3 regions of the Desulfosporosinus sp. Sb-LF genome follow, and region 3 is predicted to be linked to each of the others. Evidence: riboswitches for the same ligand, from Rfam matches in the RefSeq annotation. Region 3 holds a riboswitch; each other region holds the start of a gene.

Region 1 (4,206 bases), on a different contig from region 3:
CCTTTAATTGAATTCTAAACTATTTTCCCCATATTTTTCGATTTGATGAATCCCAATTAATGTTAAAGAGGTTCTATAAATTCATTAACTTAATATGCAAATTGAGATTTGATTGAATTGTCATACAAAAGGAGTAGAACTGTATGATATAATTTATTACCGAAGAGTAAACGTTCAAACTGATAATTTCACGTCTCCAGAATCGGGGAAATTTATAAAAAGAAGAGAGGGTATAATGATGAAAAGAATCTTAGGATTAGTGGCTTCTCAACGGAAATTAGCGAATGGAGAAATTTTAATCAAGGAGGCAGCCGCCTCAATTGGAGAGGAATTTGAGGTAGAACTCATCAAACTGCCTGAATTGAATTTTCAGCCTTGTAAAGCTTGCTATGCTTGTTTAGTTCCAGATCAACGCTGCCCCCTAACGGATGATTTGTATTTCTTATTAGATCGAATTAAAGAAGCGGATGGGATCATTTTGTCCGCCCCTTGCTATGCTTTAGGCCCGGCTGCAATCACGAAGTTGTTTGGAGATCGGATTATTTCGCTTGCTCAACATCTTGATGAGCTGTGGGGGAAACCCTGTGTAATCATTGGGACTGCCGGAATTAAGGGTTGGGAAGGGTATACCTTATCCGCCCTGATCGCAAACGCTCGTTTTATAGGCTTGAATGTCAAAGATGCCCACATGTTTATGGGCGCACTTCCCGGTGAATCCTTGGTAAATCAAAGATCGCTCGAGCGCATCCGTTCGCTGGGTGCGTCATTGTTCGGTGAACCTCGTCAATTTGAAGAGGGTCAATGCCCTACATGTTGGTCGGATCTCTGGAAGTTTCCTGAACCAAATCATGCAGTTTGCCCTTTTTGTGGTCAGGAAGCGGACGTCCATCCTTCGGAAAACGGTGTACAGTGGGATTTCGGATTGGCAGGTAGACGTTTTGAAAAACATGCGTTAAAAGAACACTTTCAGGTCTGGTTGGTAGAGCAAGTTCGAGAATTTGGCAACCGCCGTAAAGAGCTGTCGGAAATACGAAACCGCTATAAAGGGCAAGATAAATGGATTAAGCAATCTTAAGTTAATGCATAATAAAGATCAAACGAATTTTTACTAAACCTTCTCAATGATGCACTTAGAAAAGCCACTAGCAACCGGGGTGCTCTGGGCGAAGCCTGGGAAAAATTCCAATTGCTGTTCTGCGTGTTCAAAGACTGGATTAATGGCAATTGTAAAGAAATGCCAACGCGCTCACACCTTATGATTGTCTTGGCTATTGTCTATTTCGTTTCGCCAGAGGATGGGATCTTCGATTATATTCCATTTGCAGGATTTATCGATGACGCGACGGTGGCTGGCTTTGTTATTTCACAAGTAAGTATTGACCTTGAACGATATAAACAATGGAAACAACAAGGAGATTCTACTCATGAGACGATCGAAGAAATATGGAGCACCTCAGCAACTGAGGCGTCTTCCTATGACGTTATTTTCAATATTTAATTATTATAATCACAACTGTGCGTGATATTCACAAATTGACCTCGTCTATTATTCAAAAAACTCTTGTAATATTCCGCTCCTTGCATTAAACTATGCTTAACTAAATAGTTCGTTACTGGTGCCCTTTGATGAGGGAGAATAGGGAACTGGGCGAGAATCCCAGACGGACCCACCACTGTAAAGAGGAGAACTATGCACTGCCACTGGATAACCGGGAAGGCGTATAGGACGATGATTCTAAGTCAGGAGACCTGCCCGTAACTTATGTAAATCATGAATTAAGGTAAAGTTCATGGTCAAAATTCTTATCACATGTTGATAAGAACTTTGACCATGAACTTTTTATTGTTATCTTATCGAAGGAAGGTGAAAGAGATTGGGGTATCATGGTCGAGATGTCGAGGTCGTTTCAATTAGTAAAGAACAATACCTTGTGGCTTCTTGTGATTCCTGTGGAGCGATCGGTATGAAAGATCTAGATGAGGTCCGAATTTCGTGGTCTATTACTGGGAGGTTAACCACACGAGTCGCTCTGATGGAAGTCCTTTCAACTGGGGCTGTTCCCCAGATGATGACCGTGGCAATTTCTAATGAGCCGTATCCGACTGGCGAAGGGATATTAGAGGGGGTGAGAGAAGAGTTAGTATTCGCTAGATTGACGCTACCCATGGCGATCAGCACTGAAAAAAACATAATTACACAGCAAACTGGCCTTGGTGTCAGCGTGATTGGTGTGGCTGAGAAGAACCAATTGCGCATCGGAACTTCTCAATCCGGTGATAACATCTATTGTTTAGGGTTCCCTAAAGTGGGCCCCGAGATCAACAATCCTGAGGATTCTGAAATTGTTCAAATTCACCACATCCAAGCCCTCTTAAACATTTGTGGTGTTCACGACATCATCCCTGTTGGATCAAGAGGGATTCATGTGGAAGCACAGCAACTTGCTTCTAACGTGAAGAAGCAGATGATCGTTGATCCCTCTTGTGTCCTTGATTTGCATAAATCTGCTGGGCCTTCGACTTGTCTAATAGTTTCGGCTTCATCGTCCTCAATCTTTGACCTCAAATCTTCTGGTTTTGAGAGATTGCCCTTAACTAAACTAGGTAGATTAGACTAAAATCTAAGGAGGAATAGCCCATGAATAATTTAAACACAGAAACAAAGGACCTGAAACTATCCGCTTGGAATGTTAAAAGACTATCGATTATGGCGATTTTCATCGCCTTAAGTGCCGTGGGTGCTCTGATTAAAATTCCAAGTCCTGTGGGAACTATCGGCATGGATTCTGCTCCTGGATTTTTCAGTGCTTTAGCGTTTGGAGGGCTAGAGGGAGTGGTCGTCATTGCCTTTGGTCATTTATTGACATCAGCGGTTATTGGATTTCCTTTGACGATTCCTGTTCATCTGTATATTGCTTTCCAAATGGCTTTATGGGCTTTAGCCTACCGTTGGGTGAGCCAGAAGCTGGGCCTCATTCCCGCTGTCATCGTGGGGATTCTCCTCAATGGAGTCGTATCATCTTTTGCTATGCTTCCTATGATGGGTATGGGAGGGGTTCTTGGATTAATGCCTTTTCTTGTTGCTGGGTCTGCCATTAACGTTATTATATCTGCAATTGCCTATAAAGGGATTAAGGGTAGCCGGCTTATTTAAATAATGAGGTGGAAGACGTGAAAACCGTGGAACGCGTTGAAATTGCTATTGAATTAAAGAATGTCTCCTACCGTTACCCAAACGCCGTAGAGCCTTGTTTAAAGAACGTAAGTCTTACCGTTCAAAAAGGAACGTTCATTGTCTTAATGGGCGCTACCGGAGCGGGGAAAACGACCTTGAGTTTATGTCTTAACGGTCTAATTCCTCAGCTCTTGGCAGGAGATCTGACAGGACAGGTGAGCGCAGCCGGTCAAAATGTGAGGAAAACCGCAATTCAGTCGTTGTCAAGGGTTCTTGGGCTCGTCTTGCAGGATCCCGAGACTCAGATCATCGGTCGAACCGTTGAAGAAGATACCGCGTTTGGCCCACGCAATTTTTTAGTTTCGTTGCACGAAATTAATCAGAGAGTCGATGGGACTCTAGGAAAAGTCCGCCTTAAAGGGTACAATCAACGCTTAACCGAGGAACTTTCAGGTGGTGAAAAACAACGTTTGGCGATTGCGGGCGTTCTAGTGATGGAACCTGAAATCTTGGTGCTTGATGAGCCTACCTCGGAACTTGATCCAGTAGGACGTTCGGAAATCTATGAAACGTTAGAAGATCTACGACGCAAGAAAGATCTAACAATTATGTTAGTCGACCATTCCGGCGAAGAACTGATCAATATAGCGGATGAGGTGATTGTGCTCAGCCAGGGGGAAGTGGCTTGGCGAGGGGTTCCAGCTGAACTCTTTCGAAATATTCCCCTCTTACGTCAGTATGGGATAAAGCCTTTACCTACCAGTTTAATCGGATGGGATTTCTATGAAAAAGGTTGGATTCCATTTGACGAGATTCCTTTAGATAGTTCGTCTGCTGAACAATTGATCAGAGGATTATTACCTAAGTACGGACAACGGAGGGATAACCCTCAGCCGCTTCTGCCGCAGGAGACGGATTATTTCAAGGTACGGAATGAGGGAACAATTCAGATTCGCAACTTAGTCTATCAATACAATTCAGAAAAGCCTGCTTTACAAGGAATTAACCTAACCATTGAAACAGGTGAGTTT
Region 2 (4,206 bases), on a different contig from region 3:
TCCCCGCTCACCCTCGAAATATTCAAGTCAAACATGCAGTTTTCTCTGACCTGTTCAGGGGTAAAACCTGGATGAACCGTATCTAGATATATTATTCCATCGTCATCAAAATGATAGACACCCATATTGGATATAACAGCCCAGGGACCGCCCCGGAAAGCCTTGCCGTAAACCTCTTTTTTATGGACGAATTCGCCACCCGGCCACTTAGGGATTCTCCATCCCGGTGAAGTGATGTAGCTACAGCGTTCTACAAAACGTCGTTTCTCCTGAATCATAATAAAGACAGTTCTTTTAGCGAGAGCATTAATGTCGGCGTTTCCACCACTACCCGTTAGACGCTTGCCGACTGGGGAGTAGCCCCCCATGGCGGTGGTATTGACACTGCCATACTGATCGATTTCTGCACCACCTAAGAAAGCCATATCCACATTTCCTCTTTGCAGTTGTCCAAAAACGTCGTATAAACCAGAAGCAATCGAAGCCTGATAGATACAGCGAGCATCCCCCACGGAGGTGGGCAGAGAAATGGGCCTTCCATCCACACTGCCGGCCTCATAAATACATACTGCGTTAGGCGCAGTGGTTTTCTGAGCCAACATGATAGCCAACATGGGCAATCCGGTTCCTGCAAAAACAACCTCCCCGTCTGTTACCTCTCTTGCTGCGGATACGGCCAGAAGGTCGATTGGTTTGAATTCGCCAACTTTTGCAAAATCATTACTAGCCATTATCTCGACCCCCTTTTCACTTTGGTGGAATAGCCTAGCGCAGCGCTGGCCCTCAAAGTTTCTAGGCGGCTGACGCCCAGCTTGTTAAGATATTCCTCATGATCAGCAACTCCAAAGATCCATTCTTTAGCCCATTCATCAAAGCCTTCCTGGGTACGCGTCTTAGTGAAGAAATTATTGATGAAAGCCCCATCTGTTTCATAAGCGCCAAAACATCCCGTGGGATGGGCTCCCCAAGGTAATTCCACAATATAGTCAACCAAGTGAGGCGGAATAAGATTCCTTTCCGGCTCACGACGGATGAACTCTTCCGGTACGATCTGCTCAGTAATGACGATTAACTTGTCGGCTGATTTCATCGCCTCCTCATCACTGAACTTTTGTCCCAATACCCGAACGGTTCCCTCTGAGCCCACCATATTAACGTGCGCAATGCACCAATTGGGCTGGGCAGCTGGAATTAGAGCCACTTCAGTCCCGGTAAAGTTCTCTTTGTATATTTCGTATTTTTTTGCTGGTATTTTGGGATTAGAGCCATCACGCAGACCAGCTTTACCCAGCATATCGTATTCCGGATTCAAAATATCGGACCCCAGCGCAGCATAAGTGGGCGTAAACGGTATCCCTTGAGAACCTGCCACCAAACGGCAAAGCATCTGCACATGGCTGTAATCTTCAATGATTAACTCGCCCGCTTCGACTTTGCGAGCCATATTTCCTGCGATCTTGCCAAATAATTCGTGACCATTCCAACACGACTCCCATATCTTTACACAACCGGCCCCGATCAACATATCACTGTGGGTCCCGCCGTTGACCTCCACTAAATGCAAGTTTTTCTTACCCTGTCGAATTAGTTCCATGATGGCTGCCATTGGACGACGCCAGATGGTAAATCCGCTAAATGTCAGCATGTCGCCATCGTTAATAAAGCTGATGGCCTCTGCTAAACTAACTTTTTGGGGTCTGCTCATGTATTTATACCTCCTTTTTTATTAGCTGGTTTTTAGCACTTTTTTGTTGGAGACATTTTCAATCGCTACCATCGAAAAATCTGTTCCTAAACTGATGGAGAAATACCCACATTCGTCAATTGAGTCCTTGTAAAGACGTGTCTGACCTTTGAATTTCTCACACCTCACGTTCTTCTCTTTTCTCTCTTGAAGGGAACATTCTCTCACTAAGATTCCTAATAATAACATCATACCTAGCCCTCATTAGGACGTCAAGACTTATTTTTATATTATTCAAATAAATATGAATATTTTATATTATTTGCCCAGTTTCTCATGTTTTAACTCCCCGACATCGTAGTGTTGAGTGCCCTTCATTTGCCTTCAGGCACCAAACAGAGTTAAAGCTCGTCAAATTATGAACAAGTACTTGAGATTAGAAAAAGGGTGTGTTATGCTTAAAAGAAAGAATATATACATTTTAGGTGCCCATTGGGAGAATAGGGAAGTTCGGTTTAAAACCGACGCGGACCCACCACTGTATTCGATGAGCTTCGTAAACCACTGGCGTTATGCTGGGAAGGTTACGGATTAAGCGATGATTCGTTAGCCAGGAGACCTGCCTAAGATGTTTACGTTTCCCACACCGTGGGGAGCGGCGGTGATGACGGTAAAGTCCCGACTACAAAGTTATTTGTGGTCAGGACTTTACTTTTTTTTACAAATAAAAATATTAAGGGGGAGAAAACCAATGGAAAAATTAACAGAATCCCAACTATTTTCTCAACTTGAAACTCTGATTGCGAGCATTTCAGACCTTGACGAGGAAGCTATGGCCCAAATCCAAGTTCGCTTAGATTCACTCACTAAACCTCAGGGAAGCCTGGGCCAATTAGAACATTTGGCCAAGCAACTCGGCGGCATCCAACGAACCTCCCGCCCTAAAATCCAAAAGAAAGCCGTCCTATTAATGGCAGGAGATCATGGAGTCGTCGAAGAAGGAGTAAGTGCCTTTCCTCAGGAAGTTACCCCTCAGATGGCGTATAATATCATGAACGGTGGGGCCGCCATCAATGTTCTATCTCGCCAAGCGAATGCCGAGGTATTTTTGACTGATGTCGGTATTGCCTTTCCATTAGAGGGAAATATTATTCATAAACGTGTCGCTGATGGGACTAAAAATATGGCCAAAGGCCCAGCCATGACACGGCAAGAAGCCTTACAAGCTCTACTAGTCGGAGCTGAGGTTGCCTCTGAAAAGATCGCTGAAGGATATAACCTTTTTGCCACAGGTGAACTCGGAATCGGTAATACTACCCCAAGTTCTGCCATCGTCGCCCTCTTGACGAATTCCTCCATTGAAGATGTGGTTGGGCGTGGAACCGGAATCGACGACGCCGGAGTCATTAGAAAACGTTGTGCCATTGAAAAAGCCATTGAAGTCAATCAACCTGATATAACGGACGCCCTCGATGTTCTAACCAAAGTAGGGGGCTTAGAAATTGCGGCGATTGCTGGTTCGATCCTTCAAGCTGCTGCTAGCCATGTTCCCATTGTGATCGACGGATTTATCTCGACTGCTGGCGCACTCATTGCTTCAAAACTGGCTCCTAAGAGCATCGCCTATATGATTCCCTCTCATGGGTCCGTCGAAATAGGTCACCGCAATGCATTATCCGGCCTAGGGCTTGATCCAATACTTAACCTGAATATGAGACTTGGTGAAGGAACAGGAGCCGCCATAACCTTTTACATTGTTGAATCCGCCCTTCATATCCTCGAGGAAATGGCGACCTTTGCTGATGCAGGAGTCAGTGAGCAATCAAGCTAACCCGAAGCAGCATGTCTCATCTCCATCCAATAAACTAGGGGAGTCGGTGAATGTTATGTCTCAATTTACACTCATCACAGGCGGTGCGAGGAGCGGTAAAAGCAGCTTTGCCGAACTCCTAGCTGCTTCAGCAAATTGTCCAGTCACATACATTGCGACCGCCCAGGTCTGGGACGAAGAAATGGCCCAGCGCGTTAAGAAACATCAGAAACAACGTCCGTCTACTTGGCAGCTCATCGAAGAACCCCTGAACATTCGTGATACCTTAATCCGACTAAAAGACGAGAACGGAGTTATTCTCCTCGATTGTGTCACTCTCTGGCTTACTAATCTTCTTTTAGCAGAACAAGCAGAATCATCAAACCAAGATGAGGCTAGTCCCACCATTGAGGGGCAAATCCTAGCTATGGTTCAGGAAGTCGCCCTGCTTGCCCAAGAGATAAAACCGCAAGTCCTCTTTGTCACCAACGAAGTGGGTCAAGGAATTGTTCCCGAAAACCCCTTGGCCCGAGCTTACCGCGATTTGTCCGGACGCAGCAATCAAATCCTGGCTCAGTGTGCAGATCAAGTGTATTTGGTCGTAGCTGGTTTTCCTATGGAGATTAAACACTCCGGTGAGAAACTGCTTGCTTCCCTACTCAAGGAGTGATTTAATTTGCGCGGGTTTGTCATTGCCCTAACCTTTTTGACT
Region 3 (4,206 bases):
AGCAGTTTCACTTTCTGCGATAGTTGCATTTGGTTGGTATGAAGAAAAAACTAAGCGTTTCAAGTGATTTTTTGGTATAAGGTAAAGGAAATTCCTCCCTCTCTTCCAAGGAAAGGAAAGAGAGGGAAGGCAGGGAGGAAAACTCAATGAACTTTCTTCGAGCATTACGGAACTTGCCAAGGCCGTTGCCGTCCTGAGAGCCTAAAGAAGAGGGGGAGTATAGTTGGATTGGCAAAAGATCGTAATCCACCACACGGCAAGTCCTAGGGAAGTGCGTCGTTCAGGAAGAACCGTCCCAGTCGACGCTGCCATGATTCGGGAGTGGCATAAAACCAAGGGGTGGAGCGATATCGGCTATCACTTTGTGATTATGCCGGATGGTCGCTGTGAAGAAGGAAGACCCCTATCCAAGCAAGGAGCACATTGCAATGTAGCTCATCGTAATTCTATTGGAATAGGAGTCTGTCTAGTGGGGAATTTTAGCGAGACTGAAGTTCCGGACACCCAATTTGCCGGCTTAGTGACCAAAGTCGTTCAGCTTCTAGAAACGTTTAAGCTTGGACTCGGAGACGTTGAACTGCACCGAGGCGTGCCTGGAGCAGCTACAGAATGTCCAGGACGGTATTTTCCAGGGGATGTTTTCATGAAGAAATTGAAAGAAAGCCTTAGTTGAAAGCTACAGGCTGAATTAGATTATCTAGAGAGTCCTAGTCGGTACACGCCGAATGAAGGACTCTCTTTGTCGTTAATATAGGTCATTCACTCCAATAGAATCTACAGATAGGGTGGACTCCTTCATCATTGCGGCTTTGACTACTTTTTCTCTATTACCGCTATTAAACCATAGCAACTGTTGCACATCTTAATCTTTTCTCCATCGGGATGATTTAGATCTAGCCAGTCATTGGAGTGCGTTGCTAGCATCGTTGTATCGCATCTTGCACATTTATAGGCTTCTATTTTTTCCGCTTTCTTGAATCTTAGCATTCCATTCTCGTCATGGATCATTGACTTATCGCCTTCTTTCCTCTTCTTCGGGGAGACCGATTGTTATATGCATTATTTCCATTTTGGGGGATAGATATTTGGGATTGAAATTATGGAAGTGTTCGATTGGTTCGTTGGAAGTACATAATCTTCTTTATAAAAAAGCCCGCGATACGTTAGCAGCAATTTTCTTTGCAGGCCACTTAGCCTTCTTTTTCAATACATTAGGGGGTAGGGTAGCCGCCTGGAGTAACAACAGGTTGCATAAACTCTTGTTGACAAAATACATGAATTATTCTATTATTAGGTCAATCGAATATATATTATTTATAGGTGCCCGTAAGGGATAATAGGGAACCAGGTATTAATCCTGGACGGACCCACCACTGTAATTAGGCGTTAAAAATGTACATATGCCACTGGGATAACTGGGAAGGCGTACATTTAGTCTATAAGTCAGGAGACCTGCCTATTGAATAATCGCAAGAGGACAATGGTAAAGTTCTAGCTTTTTATTAAGCTAGAACTTTTTTATTTTTTAATACTTTAGGAGTGGCTATGGAAACGATTGCAAAAATTAAAATTGAAAAACTCGTATTTCCACACGAAGAAAAACCTGCGCTCAAAAACATTGATTTCGAGATAAATCAGGGAGATTTCATCGTCATTACCGGGGGTGTAGCTTCTGGAAAATCGATTTTACTGCATGCCATCACGGGCGCTATCCCACACTACCATAACGCTGAATTAACAGGAAACGTCACAATCATGGGGCAAGATATTAAGGACATGCGCCTCAACAGAATGTCCGATTATGTGGGATACATGATGCAGGAACCCCATAATCAAATTATTAGTTTGGATGTCTACGAAGACGTTGCTTTCGGTCTTGGCAATCTGGAAATTCCCTTTAACCAAATTGATCAGATGGTTAAAGATACTTTGGAATTTGTGGGTCTAACGGGCTATGAAAACAGACGAACCGCTTCTCTTTCAGGCGGGCAGGCCCAACGTGTTGTTTTGGCGGGTGTTTTAGCCCTCAATGCCCCTATCTTGATTCTTGATCAGCCGACCGCTGAACTGGATCCGAAGGGCCGCTATGAGCTTTATCATCGGCTGGGTCAGTTGAATAAAGCTCAGAATCTAACCATTGTTTTGGTCATGGACCGAATTGAAGAAGTCCTTAACTATGCCAACAGAGTCTTCTATATTAGGGACGGTGAAATTGTCAAACAGTATTCGCCTGAGGAATATTACAAGGACCAAATCGAGCATCGAAAAGGAAGGTTAAACTATAACACTTCCTTCAATACCGATCACCGTAAGTCCAATGAAATTATTGCAGAAATGACCAATGTCTCCTACCAGTACAAAAACAATTTACTAGGTTGTGAAGACATTCGTTTAGAAATCTTCAAGAGTGACTTTTTATCGATTATTGGTTTAAATGGCTCTGGAAAATCAACGTTGGCTAAACTACTTATCGGTCTGTTAAAGCCTTCTAAGGGTGAGATTAAAGTGTTTAACCGGCCTCTGAATAAAGAAAACCTGACAGAGATCCGTACACATGTGGGCTTTCTATTTCAAAACCCCGACTATCAGATCTTTGCAAGCACCTTGGAAGAAGAGGTTGGATTTTCACTGAAGCTAAGAGGTGAACAAAATGAAGTAATCAATCAAAAAATTGATGAGTGCCTAAACTTTGTGGGACTGCTGGATTACAAGAAAATGCACCCTCATCGCTTAAGCCGCGGCCAGCGCCAGCTTTTGGCACTAGCCTCCATTCTCGTCAGTGATCCGGATTTCATCATCGCCGATGAACCGACCTCGGGCCTTGACGAAAATCAAGGGTATATGATCATGGATAAACTCTTCGATTTATCGAAAAATGGCAAAACAATTCTGCTTATCACCCACGATCTGACCATGGCTAAAATCTATTCAAACCGGTTAGTTGCCCTGCATAACCATCGCATTCAACTTGATATTTCGACGAAAGATCTCAATCAATATTTCGATACGCTTACAGCTATTGGCTTGAATTCCCATAATAATATTTCATTCAGGGAGGTTGAAAATGGGACTTTCTATGCTTGATCCCCGGACAAAGCTTGCCTGGTATGCTCTGATGATCTATTTTTCACTGAGTTGTGGAACCGCTGCACAATTGTGTATCGTTTTATTGGTAAGCATTATGGCCTCTCTAATTTTAACTGGTTCACTGAAGCAGTATAAGGTAATGATTATGATGCTCTTGCTTTTGGGACTGCAGATACTGATCGTTCAGCTGCTCTTCTGCCGGGAAGGCGTACTAATCTACCAATGGGGAATCCTTAAAATCTACAGTGAAGCCCTACCACTAGCGGTCACTGGCATACTGAAGGCTAGCATTATTTTTTTCGCAAGTATGCAATTTTTCACCTCAGCCTCACCCCTGGAATTTACCTTAATGCTCATGAAATTCAAAATCCCCTACCGCTTCGCAATGCTGGTGGGACTAAGTGTCCGCTTCCTCCCTCTGATGAAAGAAGAATATGTATCCATAATCGATAGCCAGCGTACCCGGGGCCTTAAAACCGAAAGCGTCTGGGACAATCTCAAAAGTATCATTCCAACCTTCCTGCCTTTTTTATATCGAGCCGTCCGACGCTCAACAGAAACGGCCTTAGCCATGGAGCTAAGAGGGTATGGACGAAGCAAAACCAGAACATTTTCCTCAAATTTGGCAATTAAGCATTACGATATTGCGTTAATCGCTAGCATGTTATTGGTAATAATCATCAGCCTTGCAAGCAGGATATTACCATTAATATAAATATAATCACTATAAATTTAGGAGGAGATAAAAAATGAAAGAAAAGTTATTCAGAACTGATACAAAAGCACTTGTGGGCGCCGTCATCATAGGGATCGTATTTGTAATTATGGAGCAGGTAACAGGACGTATTGACGCTATTTTGGACCCAACCCTCTTACTTCTTAATGGCACATGCTGGGCATTCTTTACAGGCCTTATTGTCTTAATGTACAAACAACCAGCGGGTATTATTGCCGGATTAGTAGAGGCCATTGTAGCCATGGCAACAGCTTATTCACCGCTGGCCTTTTTCTTCATCTTTGCCAATACCATTGGATCCATTACGTACTCATTAATTGCCAGGAATTTTTCCATGGAGAAATTAAGCCACCATATATTAGCCATGATCGGGTGTAATATTA

What was found. Region 3 has a riboswitch for cobalamin ahead of E4K68_RS15315 (ABC transporter ATP-binding protein). Riboswitches for the same ligand answer to the same signal wherever they lie in the genome.
Region 1: it holds a riboswitch for cobalamin, as region 3 does, so the genes downstream of both, E4K68_RS07105 (alpha-ribazole kinase) here and E4K68_RS15315 (ABC transporter ATP-binding protein) in region 3, are expected to answer to the same signal.
Region 2: it holds a riboswitch for cobalamin, as region 3 does, so the genes downstream of both, cobT (nicotinate-nucleotide--dimethylbenzimidazole phosphoribosyltransferase) here and E4K68_RS15315 (ABC transporter ATP-binding protein) in region 3, are expected to answer to the same signal.

The regions. Positions count from the first base shown of each region.
Region 1 covers NZ_SPQR01000004.1:128,055-132,260, reverse strand. The annotation lists gene E4K68_RS07115 (flavodoxin family protein) at 236-1,075, shown strand; gene E4K68_RS07110 (YkvA family protein) at 1,199-1,498, shown strand; cobalamin riboswitch at 1,598-1,772, shown strand; gene E4K68_RS07105 (alpha-ribazole kinase) at 1,875-2,618, shown strand; gene E4K68_RS07100 (ECF transporter S component) at 2,639-3,154, shown strand; gene E4K68_RS07095 (ABC transporter ATP-binding protein) at 3,172-4,206, shown strand, end outside.
Region 2 covers NZ_SPQR01000001.1:571,632-575,837, reverse strand. The annotation lists gene E4K68_RS02810 (CoA-transferase) at 1-731, opposite strand, end outside; gene E4K68_RS02805 (CoA transferase) at 731-1,705, opposite strand; gene E4K68_RS02800 (hypothetical protein) at 1,727-1,936, opposite strand; cobalamin riboswitch at 2,151-2,326, shown strand; gene cobT (nicotinate-nucleotide--dimethylbenzimidazole phosphoribosyltransferase) at 2,436-3,515, shown strand; gene cobU (bifunctional adenosylcobinamide kinase/adenosylcobinamide-phosphate guanylyltransferase) at 3,571-4,164, shown strand; gene cobS (adenosylcobinamide-GDP ribazoletransferase) at 4,171-4,206, shown strand, end outside.
Region 3 covers NZ_SPQR01000010.1:35,367-39,572, forward strand. The annotation lists gene E4K68_RS15300 (DUF6143 family protein) at 1-67, shown strand, start outside; gene E4K68_RS15305 (peptidoglycan recognition family protein) at 224-673, shown strand; gene E4K68_RS15310 (hypothetical protein) at 814-1,008, opposite strand; cobalamin riboswitch at 1,302-1,475, shown strand; gene E4K68_RS15315 (ABC transporter ATP-binding protein) at 1,546-3,084, shown strand; gene E4K68_RS15320 (energy-coupling factor transporter transmembrane component T) at 3,065-3,802, shown strand; gene E4K68_RS15325 (hypothetical protein) at 3,837-4,206, shown strand, end outside.